One region of the Bradyrhizobium ottawaense genome, then DNA from elsewhere that is predicted to be linked to it. Evidence: predicted binding sites of a transcription regulator. Region 1 holds the regulator's gene; each other region holds the start of a gene.
What was found. Region 1 encodes PhoB, which activates phosphate uptake and scavenging genes when phosphate is short. Its sites were predicted from a motif close to TGTCATNNANCTGTCAT; they were not measured.
Positions count from the first base shown of each region.

Region 1 (4,196 bases):
CTGTTCGCCGGCACCTACCTTGCCGAATACGGCCGCAACGACCGGCTGACCTCGGTGATCCGCTTCATCAACGACATCCTGCTCTCGGCGCCCTCGATCATCATCGGCCTGTTCATCTATGGCGCGGTGGTGGTGCCGATGCGTGGCTTCTCCGCGATCGCGGGCGCGCTGGCGCTCGCCGTCATCGTGATCCCGGTCGTGCTGCGCACCACCGAGGACATGCTGCTGCTGGTGCCGAGTCCGCTGCGCGAGGCGGCCTCGGCGCTCGGCCTGCCGCGCTCGCTGGTGATCAAGCGTATCGCCTATCGTGCGGCCCGGTCGGGCCTCATCACCGGCGTGCTGCTCGCCACCGCCCGTGTCGCCGGCGAGACCGCGCCGCTGCTCTTCACCGCGCTGTCGAACCAGTTCTTCAGCCTCGGCCTGAACAAGACGATGGCCAATTTGCCGGTCACCATCAACAACTTCGTCCAGAGCCCCTACGCCTATTGGAAGCAGCTCGCCTGGAGCGGCGCGCTGCTGATCACGCTCACCGTGCTTGCCCTGAACATTGGCGCGCGCATCCTCGGCGCCGAGAGGACTGCAAAATGACCGACCTGTCCGTATCCATGAGTTCCAACGCTCATCTGGCCTCGCAGCCGCTGCCGGAAGCTCCGGCCAAGGTGACGGTGCGCAATCTCAATTTCTATTACGGCGAGCACCACGCGCTGAAGAACATCAACCTGACGCTGGGCGCCAACCGTGTCACGGCGTTCATCGGCCCGTCGGGCTGCGGCAAGTCGACCCTGCTGCGCATCTTCAACCGGATGTACGACCTCTATCCGGGCCAGCGCGCCACCGGCCAGCTCATGCTGGACCAGACCAACATCCTCGACCCCAGGCTCGACCTCAATCTGCTGCGCGCCCGGGTCGGCATGGTGTTCCAGAAGCCGACGCCGTTCCCGATGACGATCTACGAGAACATCGCCTTCGGCATCCGCCTCTACGAGAAGATCTCGAAGTCCGAGATGGACGACCGCGTCGAGAAGGCGCTGCGCGGCGGCGCGCTGTGGAACGAGGTCAAGGACAAGCTCAACGCCTCCGGCCTGTCGCTCTCCGGCGGCCAGCAGCAGCGCCTGTGCATCGCCCGCACCGTCGCGGTGCGGCCCGAGGTGATTCTGTTCGACGAGCCCTGCTCGGCGCTCGATCCGATCTCGACCGCCAAGGTCGAGGAGCTGATCCAGGAGCTGTCCGAGAACTACACGATCGCGATCGTCACGCACAACATGCAGCAGGCGGCGCGCGTCTCCGACAAGACCGCCTTCATGTATCTCGGCGAGCTGATCGAGTTCGACGACACCAGCAAGATCTTCACGTCGCCGAGCGACCGGCGCACGCAGGATTACATTACCGGCCGGTTCGGCTGAGGAGACGCGACATGGGTACTGAACATACCGCAAAAGCTTTCGACACCGACCTCCAGGAGCTCACCCGCCTGGTCGCCGAGATGGGCGGCATCGCCGAGCGCATGATCGTCGATTCCGTCGGCGCGCTGATCCGCCGCGACGTCGCGCTCGGCCAGCGCGTCGTCGCCATCGACGCCGAGCTCGACGCGCTGCAGAAGCGCATCGAGGAACGCGCCGTGCTCACCATCGCCCGCCGCCAGCCGATGGCGGTGGATTTGCGCGAGATCGTCGGCGCCATGCGCGTTGCGACCGACCTCGAGCGCATCGGCGACCTCGCCAAGAACATGGGCAAGCGCGTCGCCGCGCTGGAGACCGACTTCCATCCGCTGAAACTGTTCCGCGGCCTGGAGCACATGACCGACCTCGTGCAGCAGCAGGTCAAGTCGGTGCTGGACGCCTATGCCGCACATGATCTGCCGGCGGCGATGGCGGTGTGGAAGGGCGACGAGGAAGTCGACGCGATCTGCACCTCGCTGTTCCGCGAGCTCCTCACCTACATGATGGAGGATCCGCGCAACATCTCGTTCTGCATCCATCTGATGTTCTGCGCCAAGAACATCGAGCGGATCGGCGACCACGCCACCAACATCGCCGAGACCGTGTTCTACATGATCGAAGGCCAGGCGATCACCGACAAGCGGCCGAAGGGCGACATGACCACCTTCGCCACGACGGTCCCGAATACCTGAAGACTCAAGGAGCGACGACCCGATGGGCGCACGCATTATGGTGGTTGAGGACGAGGAAGCTCTCACCGAGCTGCTTCGCTACAACCTCGAAGGCGACGGCTATGACGTCGAGACGGTCATGCGCGGCGACGACGCCGACACCCGCCTCAAGGAGCACATCCCGGACCTGATCGTGCTCGACTGGATGCTGCCGGGCCTGTCGGGCATCGAGCTGTGCCGGCGCCTGCGGACCCGGCCCGACACCAAGCAGCTGCCGATCATCATGCTCACCGCGCGCGGCGAGGAGAGCGAGCGGGTGCGGGGACTTGCGACCGGCGCCGACGACTACATCGTCAAGCCGTTCTCGGTGCCAGAGCTCTTGGCGCGCGTGAAGGGCCTGCTTCGCCGCGCCAGTCCTGAGCGACTCGCGACAGTGCTGGCCTATGGCGACATCGAGCTCGACCGCGACAAGCGTCGCGTGGCGCGCTCGGGCCGGCCGATCGATCTCGGTCCGACCGAATATCGCCTGCTGGAGTTCTTCCTGGAGCATCCGGGCCGCGTGTTCTCGCGCGAGCAGCTGCTCGACAGCGTCTGGGGCCGCGACATCTACATCGACGAGCGCACCGTCGACGTCCATATCGGCCGCCTGCGCAAGCTGCTCAATCTCGGCCGCGAGCAGGACCCGATCCGCACCGTCCGCGGCGCCGGCTACGCGCTCGACGATCGCTTCGCGAAGGCGGAGCAGACGTAAGGTTTGCAGGCGTTGGGGTTTGGTGGGCTGCCGCCACATTCTCCGGTGTCGTCCCTGCGAAAGCATGGACCCATAACCACAGGCAGTGGTTTGGCGAAGACTCGGAGTGACCATCTCGCGCAACAACAGCGCCCTATGGTTATGGATCCCCGCGTTCGCGGGGATGACACCGAGTTGGTTGAGGCGCCGTCGTGTGACGGCTGCCGTCTTTGCGATCAGCTAAATCCACTCACCGCGGACCCGGCTTTGCCGGGGCACGCCGGCGATCCGCCGCCGGCTGATACGCGACGCGCGAGTGCTGGGCGCAGTAGGGCAGGCCGGACAGCGCCCTGCCGCCGCAGAAGAAGAAATCGGGGCTGGAGGGATCGCCGACCGGCCAATGGCAGGTGGCCTCGTTCAGCTCGAGCAGCGACAGCCGCTGGCTCATCGGCACCACGTTGTCGTAGGTGACCGGTTCGGCCTCCACCTCGACCTCGAAGGCCTGCGCCAGCGCGGTGTTGCCGCGCGCAATGGGGCGGGTCACCCGCATCATGTGCTGCGCGGGACGCGCCTTGCGCGGCCGGGGCGCTGCCGATGAAGGGCTCTTGGCACGGCCGGACAGACCGAGCCTGTGCACTTTGCCGATCACGGCATTGCGGGTCACATTGCCGAGTTCAGCTGCGATCTGGCTGGCCGAAAGTCCGGCCTCCCAGAGCTTTTTCAGCTGCTCGACGCGATCGTCGGACCAGGTCAAAACCGTCATTGCACCCTTTCCCTCGCTACGCGCCGCCATCCTGGGGCCTCGCAGCGATTGCCTAAGCCTTCAAAAACCCGTGCCGTCAGAATCCCTTAAGGCTCGCCGGGCGCGTGACTGACGCCCGAACGTTTACGCCGGTACAAGAGGACTCTTGGGATCAGAACCGCTGCACGAGATGTCGTATCTGACAATCCAAACGCTACAATATGGCGTGACTCCCGCGCAAGAGTCCGCCGACTCGCTTCCACATGTTCCGTGGTGAAAACCCGCAAAATCGGCACCGCAAGACTACGGATTCAGCGTTTCCCGAGGCTTTCCGGGCGGCATTGACACCCGTCTTGCCAGGCATAAGATAGTCGCGCGTGCCGCCCTTAAAAGGCGGCACGTTTCGTTTTCCGGGCCGGTCGATGGTGCGTTGCGCAATGCACGCGTCACACCGTCCGCAACATTCAAGTGACATCATGACTAACAGCGCAGCGCCGCATTTGCTCCCCGTTTTCGCCAGAGCCGACCTCGGCTTCGAGCGCGGCGAAGGCTGCTGGCTGATCGCGACCAATGGCGATCGCTATCTCGATTTCACCTCGGGCGTGGCTGTGAAT
Region 1 is NZ_CP029425.2:8,290,768-8,294,963, reverse strand. It holds gene pstA (phosphate ABC transporter permease PstA) at 1-588, shown strand, start outside; gene pstB (phosphate ABC transporter ATP-binding protein PstB) at 585-1,403, shown strand; gene phoU (phosphate signaling complex protein PhoU) at 1,415-2,131, shown strand; gene phoB (phosphate regulon transcriptional regulator PhoB) at 2,154-2,861, shown strand; gene CIT37_RS38795 (GcrA family cell cycle regulator) at 3,091-3,603, opposite strand; gene CIT37_RS38790 (aspartate aminotransferase family protein) at 4,059-4,196, shown strand, end outside.

Region 2 (4,196 bases), 3.3 Mb from region 1:
CCGTTCCAGGCGGCTTGCGGGCCGGGAGCCCGCAACATGGGTGTCGCTGGACAGTTCCACTCTCACCTCGCGCTCCGGCGAAGCAGGTAAGGTTCGAGACTATACCAAGGGTCCGGCGCGGTTGCATTTTCAAGTCCGCACGATTGCGGGGCGTGCCGGCCCGCTGCTTGCCTGATTCGCAGGGAATACACGGCGTCGCGAATCACTGTCGGACACGGCTCGGCGCGCTTGCCGGTGTTCCACGGCCGCGCTAGGACAGGCCATGGCGGTGTCCTTATCCAGCAAAGGTGCCCGGCGATGACGACCCCAGTCGCACTCACCATCGCCGGCTCCGATTCGAGCGGCGGTGCCGGCATCCAGGCCGACCTGAAGACCTTTGCCGCGCTCGGCGTCTATGGTGCCTCCGCCATCACGGCGCTGACGGCGCAGAACACGCGTGGCGTTACCGGCATTCACCCGGTCCCGGCCGAATTCGTCACCGCGCAGATCGATGCGGTGTTCTCCGATCTCGACATTGGCGCGGTGAAGATCGGCATGGTGGCTGAGGTCGCCGGCATCGATGCGGTCGCGGCCGCGCTGTCGCGCTGGTCGCCGCGGCATGTCGTGCTCGATCCCGTGATGGTGGCAACCTCCGGCGACCGCCTGCTGGCATCCGAGGCCGTCGACGCGCTCCGCACAAAACTGATATCGCTGGCGTCGGTGATCACGCCCAATCTGCCGGAAGCCGCGGCTCTGCTCGACGAGCCGGTCGCGGCAAGCGAGGCCGAGATCGAAAGCCAGGGGCGTCGCCTGCTGGCGCTCGGCTGCCGTGCGGTCCTGATCAAGGGCGGACACGGCGAGGGCGCCGAGAGCATCGATTATCTCGTCGATGCCCAAAACACGATCGCGCTCGCCGCGCCGCGCGTTGCGACCCGCAACACCCATGGCACCGGCTGCTCGCTGTCCTCGGCGGTCGCGGCTGGACTGGCCAAGGGCGAAGATCTTGAGCTTGCCGTGCGCAACGCCAAGGCCTGGATCAGCGCGGCCATCGCAGCCGCCGACCGCTTCAGCGTCGGGCACGGCCACGGCCCGGTCCATCATTTCCACAGGTTCTACTGAGGCGGGCCGTCCGCGGAAGCGCGGCCATCGATCCGTTGAGCGCTGGCTTCATCGTCCCCAATGCCTTGTGGCGACATCGAGCAAGCGCCTCTCCTTCGAGACGGACCGCTTCGCGGTCTCCTCAGGATGAGGCTGAACTGCGTCGGTCCGCTTTGAATTTGCAGCCGCGCACTCCGCCCTCATCCTGAGGGCCCGCCAACGGCGGGCGTCTCGAAGGATGTGCCGCGGGGGAGATGGCCTCAGGGAAGAGTAGGGTCCCGGCGCCTCCTGCGGCGCCATGTCGCCTGATTGTCGCATGCGGCTGATATTCGCAGGCAGGCGAGGCAAGGCGTGATTCGTATCTGAGGGTGCCTCAAAAGTTCAATTGGTCATCCCCCTGTCACGGGACATTGTTACAGGCTGGCGCATGGGAAGTTACGATGTGAGTGACGAGAGCCCGGAGCGGCGCTTTCGCACGTTGTTCATCTCCGACGTTCATCTCGGAGCCCGCGGTTCTCAAGCTGATCTTCTGCTCGACTTCCTGCGCTACCATGATGCCGACACGATCTATCTCGTCGGCGACATCGTCGACGGCTGGGCGCTGAAATCGAGCTGGAACTGGCCGCAATCCCACAACGACCTCGTGCAGAAGCTGCTGCGCAAGGCGCGCAAGGGCGCCAAGGTCGTCTACATCCCCGGCAATCACGACGAGTTCCTGCGCAACTATTACGGCACGCATTTCGGCGGCATCGACGTCGTCGAGAACACGGTCCACACCGGCGTGGACGGCAAGCGTTATCTCGTCATCCATGGCGACATCTTCGACCTCGTGGTGCAAAACGCGCGCTGGCTCGCCCATCTCGGCGACAAGGCCTACGACTTCGCGATCCAGATGAATCGCTTCGTCAACTTCTTCCGCCGCTTGTTCAAGGTGCCCTATTGGTCGCTGTCGCAATGGGCCAAGCAGAAGGTCAAGAACGCCGTCAATTACATAGGCGCGTTCGAGCAGGCGCTCGCCGCCGAGGCGCGGCGCCACGACGCCGACGGCGTGATCTGCGGCCACATCCATTACGCCGTGATCCGCGACGAGGGCGGCATTCGCTACATGAATTGCGGCGACTGGGTCGAGAGCTGCACGGCGCTGGTCGAGCACGACGACGGTCATTTCGAGATCATCACCTGGGCGGATCATTTGCAGAAGCCGGCAGCCGTCCCGCAGGTTGCAGCCAGAGCTGCATAACAGAGGCCGCCTGATGCGCATCCTGGTCGCGACCGACGCCTGGCACCCGCAAGTCAACGGTGTGGTTCGGACGCTGACCAAGCTCGCCGACGCCGGCAAAAGCCTCGGCGTCGAATTCACGTTCCTGACGCCGCAATCCTTCCGCACCTTTGCAATGCCGAGCTATCGCGACGTGCGGCTGGCGATGCCCCGCCCCGCACGGATCGCGAAGCTGATCGAGGGGGCGCGGCCCGAAAGCATCCACATCGCGACCGAAGGGCCGATCGGCCTGATGGTCCGCCGCTATTGCCGCCAGCGCAAGCTGCCGTTCACGACCAGCTTCCACACCCGCTTTCCCGAATATGTCCGCGCCCGCGTGCCGGTGCCGGGCTCGCTGATCTGGCGGGCGCTGCGCCGCTTCCACGCGCCCAGCCGCGCCGTGATGGCGGCAACGCCTGCGCTCGCCCGCGAGCTGACCGAGCGTGGTTTCGACAATGTCGTGCTGTGGCCGCGCGGCGTCGACACCCATCTGTTCCACCCCCGCGCCATCGACCTTTGCCTGCCGGGACCGGTGTTCCTATCGGTCGGCCGCGTCGCGGTGGAGAAAAATCTCGAGGCCTTCCTCGATCTCGAGCTGCCCGGGACCAAGGTCATCGTTGGTGACGGCCCCGCGCGCGCCTCGCTCGAAGAGGCCTATCCCGACGCGATCTTCCTCGGCGAGAAGCACGGCGAGGAACTGGCGGATATCTATGCGGCCGCCGACGTCTTCGTGTTTCCGAGCAAGACCGACACGTTCGGCCTGGTGCTGCTGGAAGCGCTCGCGAGCGGCCTGCCGGTGGCCGCTTTCCCGGTGAAGGGTCCTCGCGACGTCATCGGCGATGCCCCGGTCGGCGCACTCGATCACGACCTGCGCAGCGCCTGCTTCGCGGCGCTGGACATCTCCCGGCAGGACTGCGTCGCGTTCGCCGCCAATTACACCTGGGAAGCCTCGGCGAGGGCCTTTGTGGCCAGCATTGAGGCGGTCGGCGCGGTGCTGCCTGGCCGGAACGCCGCGGAACAGCCGCGCTTCGTCGCCTGAAGAGAAAAATCCTCGCGCGGAGGTGTCTTGCCCGCGCTGCGGTGGCCGCGATAAGATCTGACATGACCGAACAGCTCCTCCCGATCGGCCCTGCCGATATCGACGCCGCAGCGCGCGTGATCGCGCCCTACGCCATCCGCACCCCGCTGTTGTCCTTTCCCGTGCTCAACGAGCGCGTCGGCGCCAAGGTCTTCCTGAAGCCGGAGATGCTCCAGCGCACCGGCTCGTTCAAGTTTCGCGGCGCCTTCAACAAGGTGTTCTCGATCCCGCAGGACAAGCGCGCCGGCGGTGTCGTCGCGTTCTCCTCCGGCAACCACGCCCAGGGTGTGGCGGCGGCGGCAAAGATTCTCGACATGCAGGCGACCATCGTGATGCCGGCGGATGCGCCTCTGTCGAAGCGCGAGCGCACAAAATCCTACGGCGCCGAGGTCGTGCTCTATGATCGCGACAAGGACGACCGTGAGGCAATCTCGCGCGGCATCGCCGAGAAGCGCGGCGCGACGCTGGTCAGGCCTTACGACGATCCGTTCGTGATCGCAGGGCAGGGCACCGCCGGCCGCGAGATCGCGGAGGACATGGCAACGCTCGGTCTCAGCCCCGACATCGTGGTGGCGCCGGCGTCCGGCGGCGGCCTGATCGCGGGCGTCGCAACCGCCGTGAAGGCGCGCTATCCGCTAGCCGAAATCGTGGTGGCCGAGCCCGAAGCGTTCGACGATCACGGCATTTCGCTGAGCGCAGGCCATCGCGAGCCGCATCCGCCGGCGGGCCGCACCATCTGCGATGCGCTGATGGCGCTGATCCCCGGCGAGATGACCTTCGCGA
Region 2 is NZ_CP029425.2:3,045,701-3,049,896, forward strand. It holds gene thiD (bifunctional hydroxymethylpyrimidine kinase/phosphomethylpyrimidine kinase) at 298-1,098, shown strand; gene CIT37_RS14365 (UDP-2,3-diacylglucosamine diphosphatase) at 1,505-2,317, shown strand; gene CIT37_RS14370 (glycosyltransferase family 4 protein) at 2,331-3,374, shown strand; gene CIT37_RS14375 (threonine/serine dehydratase family protein) at 3,437-4,196, shown strand, end outside.
Region 2: a site for PhoB is predicted at 1,465-1,481, ahead of CIT37_RS14365 (UDP-2,3-diacylglucosamine diphosphatase). Genes of this name have one in related genera too.

Region 3 (4,196 bases), 3.5 Mb from region 1:
CCGCTGCGCACGCTTTTCCTGCGCACGTCGATCAATTCGAGCGAGCCGCCGCCGAGGTCGCCGACGATGCCGTCGGGATGGTGGATGCCGGAGATCACGCCGAGCGCCGACAGCCGCGCCTCGCGCGGGCCCGAGAGGATCTCGATCTTCACGGCGCAGATGCGCTCGGCCTTCGCGATGAAGTCGGGGCCGTTGGAGGCGTCGCGGCAGGCCGCGGTCGCGATCGCGAACACGCGCCCGACCTGCATCACACGGCACAATGCGCGAAAGCGCCTCAGCGAGGTCAGCGCCTTGTCGACGGCGTCGGGCGCGAGCAGACCGGTGCTCTGCACCTCGCGGCCGAGGCCGCACAGCGTCTTCTCGTTGAAGATCGGAATGAGGCTCCGCGTCAGCCCCTCGTAGACGACGAGACGGACCGAGTTGGAACCGATATCGATGACCGCGACGCTCGAGCCGCGCTTGCGCGGCCGCTTCACGTCGAACATCCCTGATCAGGATTGATGGCGTTCGTTCCGGCGCGTGAGACGACGCGGCGAGGATTCCTTGAGCGACTTTCCACGGCCAGACAGACTCGGATTTGTCATGAAGTAGTTGTGGACGTTGAAAGGCTCCTCGCCTTTCGCGGTCTTCATACGCGTTGAGGACCCGTCCGGCAACAATTGCCAGCTCTGCTCATTGTCCTTGAGATTCGCGACCATGATCTGTTCGAGAACCTGCTGATGCACCGTCGGATTTTGCAGCGGACACAGCACCTCGACGCGGCGGTCGAGGTTGCGCGGCATCATGTCGGCGGAGGAGATATACACAGCCGCTTTGGCGCTCGGCAGGCCCTGGCCCATGCCGAAGCAGTAGATTCGGCCGTGTTCCAGGAAGCGTCCGATGATCGACTTGACGCGGATGTTCTCGGACAGGCCGGGAATGCCGGGGCGCAGGCAGCAGATACCGCGCACCACGAGCTCGACCTGCACGCCGGCCTGGGAAGCCTCATAGAGCGCGTCGATGATGTCGGGGTCGACCAGTGCATTCATCTTCATCCAGACCGCACCGTGGCGGCCGTGGCGCGCATGCGCGGTCTCGCCCTGGATGTGCTCGATGATGCGCTTGCGCAGGGTCAGCGGCGACACCGCCATCTTCTCCAGATCGCTCGGCGCGGCATAGCCGGTGATGAAATTGAACACACGCGCGGCGTCGCGGCCGATGGTCGGATCCGAGGTGAAGTAGGAGAGGTCGGTGTAGATGCGCGCGGTGACCGGATGATAATTGCCGGTGCCGGTATGGACGTAAGTCGTGAGGCTGCCGCCCTCGCGGCGCACCACCATCGAGAGCTTTGCGTGCGTCTTCAGTTCGAGGAAGCCGTAGACGACCTGCACGCCGGCGCGTTCGAGGTCGCGTGCCCAGCGGATATTGGCTTCCTCGTCGAAGCGCGCCTTCAGCTCGATCAACGCGGTGACGGATTTGCCGGCCTCGGCGGCTTCCGCCAGCGCGCGGACGATCGGCGAGTTGTTGGAGGTGCGGTAGAGCGTCTGCTTGATCGCGACGACATCGGGGTCGCGCGTGGCCTGCTGCAGGAACTGCACCACCACGTCGAAGGATTCGTAGGGATGATGGACCACGAGGTCCTTCTGCCGGATCGCGGCAAAGATGTCGCCGCCATGCTCGCGCACGCGCTCGGGGTGGCGCGGCACGTAAGGGGTGAATTCGAGATCGGGCCGGTCGAGGCGGGTGAGCTGCGAGAGCTCGTTCATCGCCTGCACGCCGTCGACCAGGAACACCTCGTCATCGGCGGCCGACAGCGCGTGCTGAACGAAGTTGCGCAGCTCCTCCGGCATCTTGGCGTCGATCTCGAGCCGGATCACCGATCCGCGGCGGCGGCGCTTCAGCGCGGTCTCGAACAGGCGGACGAGGTCTTCCGCCTCTTCCTCGATTTCGAGCTCGGAGTCGCGGATGATGCGGAAGGCGCCCTGGCCGTGCAGATTGTAGCCTGGGAACAGGCGGTTGATGAACAGGGCGGTCGCCTGCTCCAGCGAGATCAGCCGGACGGCCTTGCCCTCGGTCGGCAGGCGGATGAAGCGGTCGATCTTGCCGGGCATGCGGATCAGCGCGTTCATCTGCTTGCCGTCGGCGGCGCGGGTGAGCTGGAGCGCGATGGTGAAGCCGAGGCTCGGGATGAACGGGAAGGGGTGGGCCGGGTCGATCGCCAGCGGGGTCAGCAGCGGGAATACGTTGCTGAGGAAGTAGTCCTCGATCCAGGTCCGTTCCGCCTTGGTGACCTCCTTGCCCTCGACGAGCACGATGCCGACATCGGCCAGCGTGCCGCGCAGGTCGCGCCAGATCGCCTGCTGGTCGGAGGCGAGCTCGGAGACGGTGCGGTTGATCAGCGCGAGTTGCTCGGATGGCGTCAGGCCGTCGGGGCTGCGTTCGGCAATGCCCTCACGCACCTGGGCCTTGATGCCGGCGACGCGGACCATGAAGAACTCGTCGAGGTTATTCGCCGAAATCGACAGGAATCGCACCCGCTCCAGCATGGGGTGGCTGGGATTGACCGATTCCTCCAGGACGCGGCGGTTGAAATGCAGCCAGGAGAGCTCGCGGTTGATGAATCGCTCGGGACTCGATGCGATCGCCGGCAGGCTCTCGGTCTCTGGGGCTTTTTCTTTAGTTTCAACAGCTTGCGCAGAGTCCATCAGAAGTCGGTCCATCCAGTTCGCCCCAATTTGCGACTTATGCGCAAAACCGGCCGGAGCATGTGTTAGAGCGATGACGTTTCGATGACATTGATGTTCCGCCGGTTCGCCGCGTCAAGCGGGCTTGGCGTGGGTCTGGAGGCGGCCACGGAGGCCGATCAGGCGTCGCGGAGCAGCTCGGCGGCCAGCGCCCGGGTGACCGGGCGGCCGAGCCTGAGGGCTTCGCTGTCGAGCAGTTCCACGGCCTGGCGGGCGGCGGCCGAGGACCGCTCCAGGCGGGTGGCGAGGTAGCCGACCACGCTCTCGTCCACGGTGAGCTGGCGGTCGGCGCAGAATTTGACGATCAGGCCGCGGAACAGCTGGTCGTCGGGCGGCAGCAACGCGACCACTGGAACGGCGCGCAGACGCGAGCGCAGGTCGCGAAGCTCGATCTCCAGCGAGGCCGGCACCTCGCGTCCGGTGAACAGGACGTAGGCGCCATCCTCGCGGGCGAGGTTCATCAGGTGGAAGAGGGCGCGTTCGTCAACTTCCCTGGCCTTGAGATCCTCGACCACCAGCGCGCCGGTGGCGAGCGTGCCCGGGACCCCCGCAGCGGTCAGCGCATTGGCCGTGGTGGAGCGGGCCCCTGATGCCTCGGCCCAGATCGCGGCGAGATGGCTCTTGCCGCTTCCTTCGGGACCGGCCAGCCACATGATCCGGTTCGGCCATTCCGGCCAGCTGTCGATCAGGCCGAGACCGGCCGCATTGGCGGGGCCTTCGAGGAAATTGTCCCGGCTGAGGCTCTCCGCATGCGGAAGCGAAAACGCCAATTGTCGGGGGTGAACGCGGCCTGGCACGCTTGCTTTGCTCCATGCCGGCGCGCCGGCGTCATTCGAAGAGGTCGGACGTATCGAGCGGGAGTTGGCCTTTTACGGGGCCGCATCGCCTCTCATTTGGCCTCGATCGTGCTACTTGGCCTCGATCGTGCTCATGTGCCGCAGCCACTCGACCAGATAGAGCGACACGGAGGAGAGTGTGAAGACCGTGACGAGGCCCATCAGGATGATATCATAAGGGGCCGGCTTGAAGCCGAAGGCAAGCGCTGCCAGCACGAGCGCCGCGAACGCCACCTGTGCCACGGTGTTGAGCTTGGACACTTTCGACGGCTTCATCTCAACGGGCCGGTCGAACAGCCAGGACACGATCACGGCGGCGACGATCATGATGTCGCGCGAGACCACCAGGATCACGATCCAGCGCGGAATTGCGCCCCAGATGCCCAGCGCCATGTAGATCGAGACCAGCAGCGCCTTGTCCGCGAGCGGGTCGAGCAGGGCGCCGAGCTCGCTCGTCATGTTGAAGCGCTTGGCCAGGAAGCCGTCCACGGCGTCGCTGATACCGGCGATCAGGAAGACGGCGAACGCGACCTCCATTTGGCTCGACACGATGGCCCAGACGATGATCGGGACCAGCATGATGCGGCCCAGGGTAATGATATTCGGAATACTCACGAAAGCGCTTCCCGGCACCCGG
Region 3 is NZ_CP029425.2:4,769,585-4,773,780, reverse strand. It holds gene ppx (exopolyphosphatase) at 1-476, opposite strand, end outside; gene CIT37_RS22930 (RNA degradosome polyphosphate kinase) at 492-2,684, opposite strand; gene CIT37_RS22925 (P-loop NTPase family protein) at 2,843-3,520, opposite strand; gene CIT37_RS22920 (CDP-alcohol phosphatidyltransferase family protein) at 3,632-4,174, opposite strand.
Region 3: a site for PhoB is predicted at 2,758-2,774, ahead of CIT37_RS22930 (RNA degradosome polyphosphate kinase). Genes of this name have one in related genera too.

Region 4 (4,196 bases), 160 kb from region 1:
CTGGCGCAAATGGCTGAAGATGCTCGGCGAGACGCTGCTGATCTCCTATGTCGGCACGCTGATCGGCGCGACCTTGGCATTTTGTCTGAACTTCTTCGCGGCTGAAAACACCTCGCCCGCACCCTGGCTGCGCTTCGTCGTCCGGCGCCTGCTCGAATTCGCCCGCACCGTTCCGGGCATCGTCTTCGCGCTGATCTTCGTCATCGCCTTCGGGCTCGGACCGATGGCGGGCGTGCTCGCGATCGCGATCCACTCCACCGGCGCGCTCGGAAAGCTGTTCTCGGAAATCGTCGAGAACGCCGATATGAAGCCGGTCGAAGGCATCCGCTCGACCGGCGCGAGCTGGCTGTCCTGCATGCGGTTCGCCGTCGTGCCGCAGGTGACCGCGGGCTATGCGAGCTACGCGCTGCTGCGCTTCGAGATCAACGTCCGCGAAGCCTCGGTGATGGGCTTCGTCGGCGCCGGCGGCATCGGCCAGGAACTCGTCGTCGCCATCCGCAAATTCTACTATTCGGACGTCAGCGCGATCCTGCTCACCATCATCGTCACCGTGTTCATCATCGACATCAGCACCGGTTGGCTGCGCGGCCGCCTGTTCGGCAAGGAGGCGCGGACGTGACGAGGCGGCAAGCGGTCGACACGCGAGAGCTTCGCGCGCGCTATCCCGATGTGTTCGACCGGCCGGCCTCGGCGCGGCTTGCCACGCCGGCGATGATCGTCGCGGCGTTCGCGATCCTCATTTACGGCCTAGTCGATCTCGATTTCTCGCCGTCGCGATTCTTCGCAGGTCTCAGCCAGCTCGGCTGGATCAGCCTGATGATGATCCCGCCTGACCCCGGATCGTCGCTCCCGATCTATCTGAAGGCGCTCGGCGAGACGCTGTCGATCGCGCTGCTCGGCACGACGCTGGCCGCGATATTCGCGCTTCCGGTCAGCCTGCTCGCGGCGCGCAACGTGGTGCCGTCGAAGCTCCTGCGTTTTCCTGTCCGCCGCGTGCTGGATTCGATCCGCGGCGTCGACACGCTGATCTGGGCGCTGGTGTGGATCAACGTCGTCGGGCTTGGCCCGTTCGCCGGCGTGCTTGCCATTGCGGTGTCGGATTTCGGCGCCTTCGGAAAGCTGTTCTCGGAGGCGATCGAGGCCGCCGACCAGAAGCAGGTCGAGGGCATCCGCGCCTCCGGCGGCAGCCCGCTGCACGAGATCCGCTTCGGCCTGTTGCCGCAGGTCCTGCCCGTGATCGCCGGGCAGGTGCTCTATTTCATCGAATCCAACACCCGCTCGGCCACCATCATCGGCATCGTCGGCGCCGGCGGCATCGGCCTCCAGCTCGCCGAGCAGATCCGCGTGCTGGAATGGCAGAAGGTGTCGTTCCTGATCCTGATGATCCTGGTAGCGGTCGCCGCGATCGATTTCATCTCGGGCAAGCTGCGCTTTGCGATTATTGGCAGGCGGGCTGTCGCCTGATCAAAGGTGCCGTAGGGTGGGTTAGCCGAAGGCGTAACCCACCACTGTTTATCTCCGCGGAGACAGAAGAGGTGGGTTACGCCTTCGGACTGCGCTTCGCGCAGCCCAAGGCTAACCCACCCTACGACTCCACCAGAAACTCCACCCGCTCCGCCGCAAAGCGCGAATGCTTGGTCATCAGCGGCTTGCCGTCGAGATCGTGGTCGGTCGCATCGACCACCAGGATCGGCCGTCCCAGCGCCAGATCGAGCCGGGCCGCGTCGGTTGCGTCGACGATGCCGGCGGTGATCCGGGTCGCGCCGCGGCGATAGTCGCGGACGCCGTAATGTTCCAGCAGCTTCGTCATCGAGCGCGTCGCTGCGAACACGGCGCCGGCACCCGGAAATAGTTCCGCCGACAGCCAGGTGGTGGAGACGCAGATCGGCGTGCGGTCGGCGAGGCGAATCGCCTCGATCCGCACCAGCGGCGCGCCGGCCTTCAAGCCGAGCTCGCGCGCCAGCTCACGGGTCGCGACATCGTCGGTCGCCTCGATCAGCTGCCCGCGCGGCTCGCGGCCGCCGGCGCCGACGATCTCGGAGAAGCGGGTGCGTGAGCGCAGGGGATAAGCGAGCTTCTGTGCCTCGACATAGGTTCCGCTGCCGCGCTCGGCGCGCACGAGGCCGCGCTCGGCAAGGGCTGCCAGCGCGCGCCGCACGGTGTGGCGGTTCACCCGATAGGTTTCGGCGATTTCCATCTCGCCCGGCAATTTGTCGCCGGCCGCGAAGCGGCCATCGGCGATGCCGCGCTCGATGCCGTCGGCAACGAGGCGCCATAGCGCGACGCCCGAGGAGGCGGTGTCCTGCATGCTCATGTTGCGGCAACCTACTCCAGAAATCACAGCTTTGTCACGAAACAGTCATGGCGCTCCCGTATGAAGTTGTCTATTATCATAGACAACTTCGATGCGGCAAGTTCTGTCAGAGGTTCGGTGGATCAGGTGACCCAGCACAACAACCAGCAAGCCCAGCGTCAGGCCGCCATGGCCGTGCTGGCGCACGCGGAGGCGGGCGAGATCGCCGCCCGCCTCCGCAACTTGGCTGTCCCGGCCCATCAGGATTTGCGTGCGCCCGAAAACGGCCTCGTCATGCTGCGTGGCCGGGTCGGCGGCGACGGCGCGCCCTTCAATCTCGGCGAAGCCACGGTGTCGCGCGCCGCGGTCCGGCTGGCGAGCGGCGAGGTCGGGTTCGGCTACACGCTCGGGCGCGACGGCGAGAAAGCGCGGCTGATCGCGCTGTGCGACGCGCTGGTTCAGTCCCGGGATTTCGGCGGAGCGGTGGAGCGGGACGTAATCGCGCCGTTGCGTGAGCAGCTTATGATTCGCCGGAAGCAGGCGGCGGCCGAGACCGCCGCGACGAAGGTTGATTTCTACACCATGGTGCGCGGTGAGGGGTGAGATCATGACCACGATTGCGGAATTGCCGCCCGGTTTCGCCGACAAGGTGCTGTCGGCGCAATCGACCTTTCGCTCGGTGATGGACGCGATGGCGCGGCCGGGCTCGGTCCAGCGCATCGTGCCGATGGCTGGCAAGCCGGAAACGATGATGCGCGGCACCGCCGCGATCGCGCTGACGCTGTTCGACCACGACACGCCGCTCTGGCTCGAGGCGCGGATGGCGGAGAGCCCGGACGTGGTGAAATGGCTGAAGTTCCACACCGGCGCGCCGGTGGTGCAGGATTCCTCCATCGCGAGCTTTGCGCTGATCAGTGACGGCGGTGCGCTGCCGCCGCTCGAACGCTTCGCGCTCGGCACCAGCGAATATCCGGATCGGTCCACCACATTGATCCTCCAGGTCGACAGCCTCGACGCAGGACGCAGCTTCGAGCTGCGCGGTCCCGGCATCGACGGCGCCGCGATGCTCCAGGCGTCGGTCAAGCCGTTCGATCTGTTCGAGCGCCTGCGCGTCAACGAAGCACTGTTTCCGCGCGGCATCGATGTGGTGCTGGTCGCCGATGACGCCGTGGCCGCGATCCCCCGCACCACGCGCATCGTGAGCAAGGGAAGCTAGAAGCATGTATGTCGCAGTCAAAGGCGGCGAACGCGCCATCGAGAACGCCCATCGCTTGCTCGCAGATAAGCGGCGCGGCGACCGAGGCGTTCCGGAGCTCACGCTCGACCAGATCTCGGAGCAGCTTGGGCTGGCCGTCGACCGTGTCATGAGCGAAGGCTCGCTCTATGATCGCGAGCTCGCGGCGCTCGCGATCAAGCAGGCGCGCGGCGACCTGATCGAGGCGATCTTCCTGGTTCGCGCCTTCCGCGCCACGATGCCGCGTTTCGGCGCCAGCGAGCCGGTCGACACCGGCGCGATGCGGGTGCAGCGGCGGGTGTCCTCGACCTTCAAGGACATTCCGGGCGGCCAGATCCTCGGGCCGACCTTCGACTACACCCACCGCCTGCTCGATCCCGCGCTCGCGCAAGGCTTTGTGCCGGAAGCGCCGGCAACGGCTGATGCGACGACGGCGCCAACGCCGCGCGTGACGGACATTCTCGGCCGCGACGGGCTGATCGAATCCTCGCCGCAGGCCGAAGACGGTGCCAGCGTCGGCGATCTCACCCGCGAGCCGCTGAATTTTCCGGCGGACCGCGATCTGCGCCTGCAAAACCTCGCGCGCGGCGACGAAGGTTTCCTGCTGGCGATGGGCTATTCCACCCAGCGCGGCTATGGCCGCAACCATCCTTTCGCCGGCGAGATCCG
Region 4 is NZ_CP029425.2:8,126,177-8,130,372, reverse strand. It holds gene phnE (phosphonate ABC transporter, permease protein PhnE) at 1-619, shown strand, start outside; gene phnE (phosphonate ABC transporter, permease protein PhnE) at 616-1,464, shown strand; gene phnF (phosphonate metabolism transcriptional regulator PhnF) at 1,586-2,314, opposite strand; gene phnG (phosphonate C-P lyase system protein PhnG) at 2,432-2,896, shown strand; gene phnH (phosphonate C-P lyase system protein PhnH) at 2,901-3,509, shown strand; gene CIT37_RS37995 (carbon-phosphorus lyase complex subunit) at 3,514-4,196, shown strand, end outside.
Region 4: a site for PhoB is predicted at 2,347-2,363, ahead of phnF (phosphonate metabolism transcriptional regulator PhnF). Genes of this name have one in related genera too.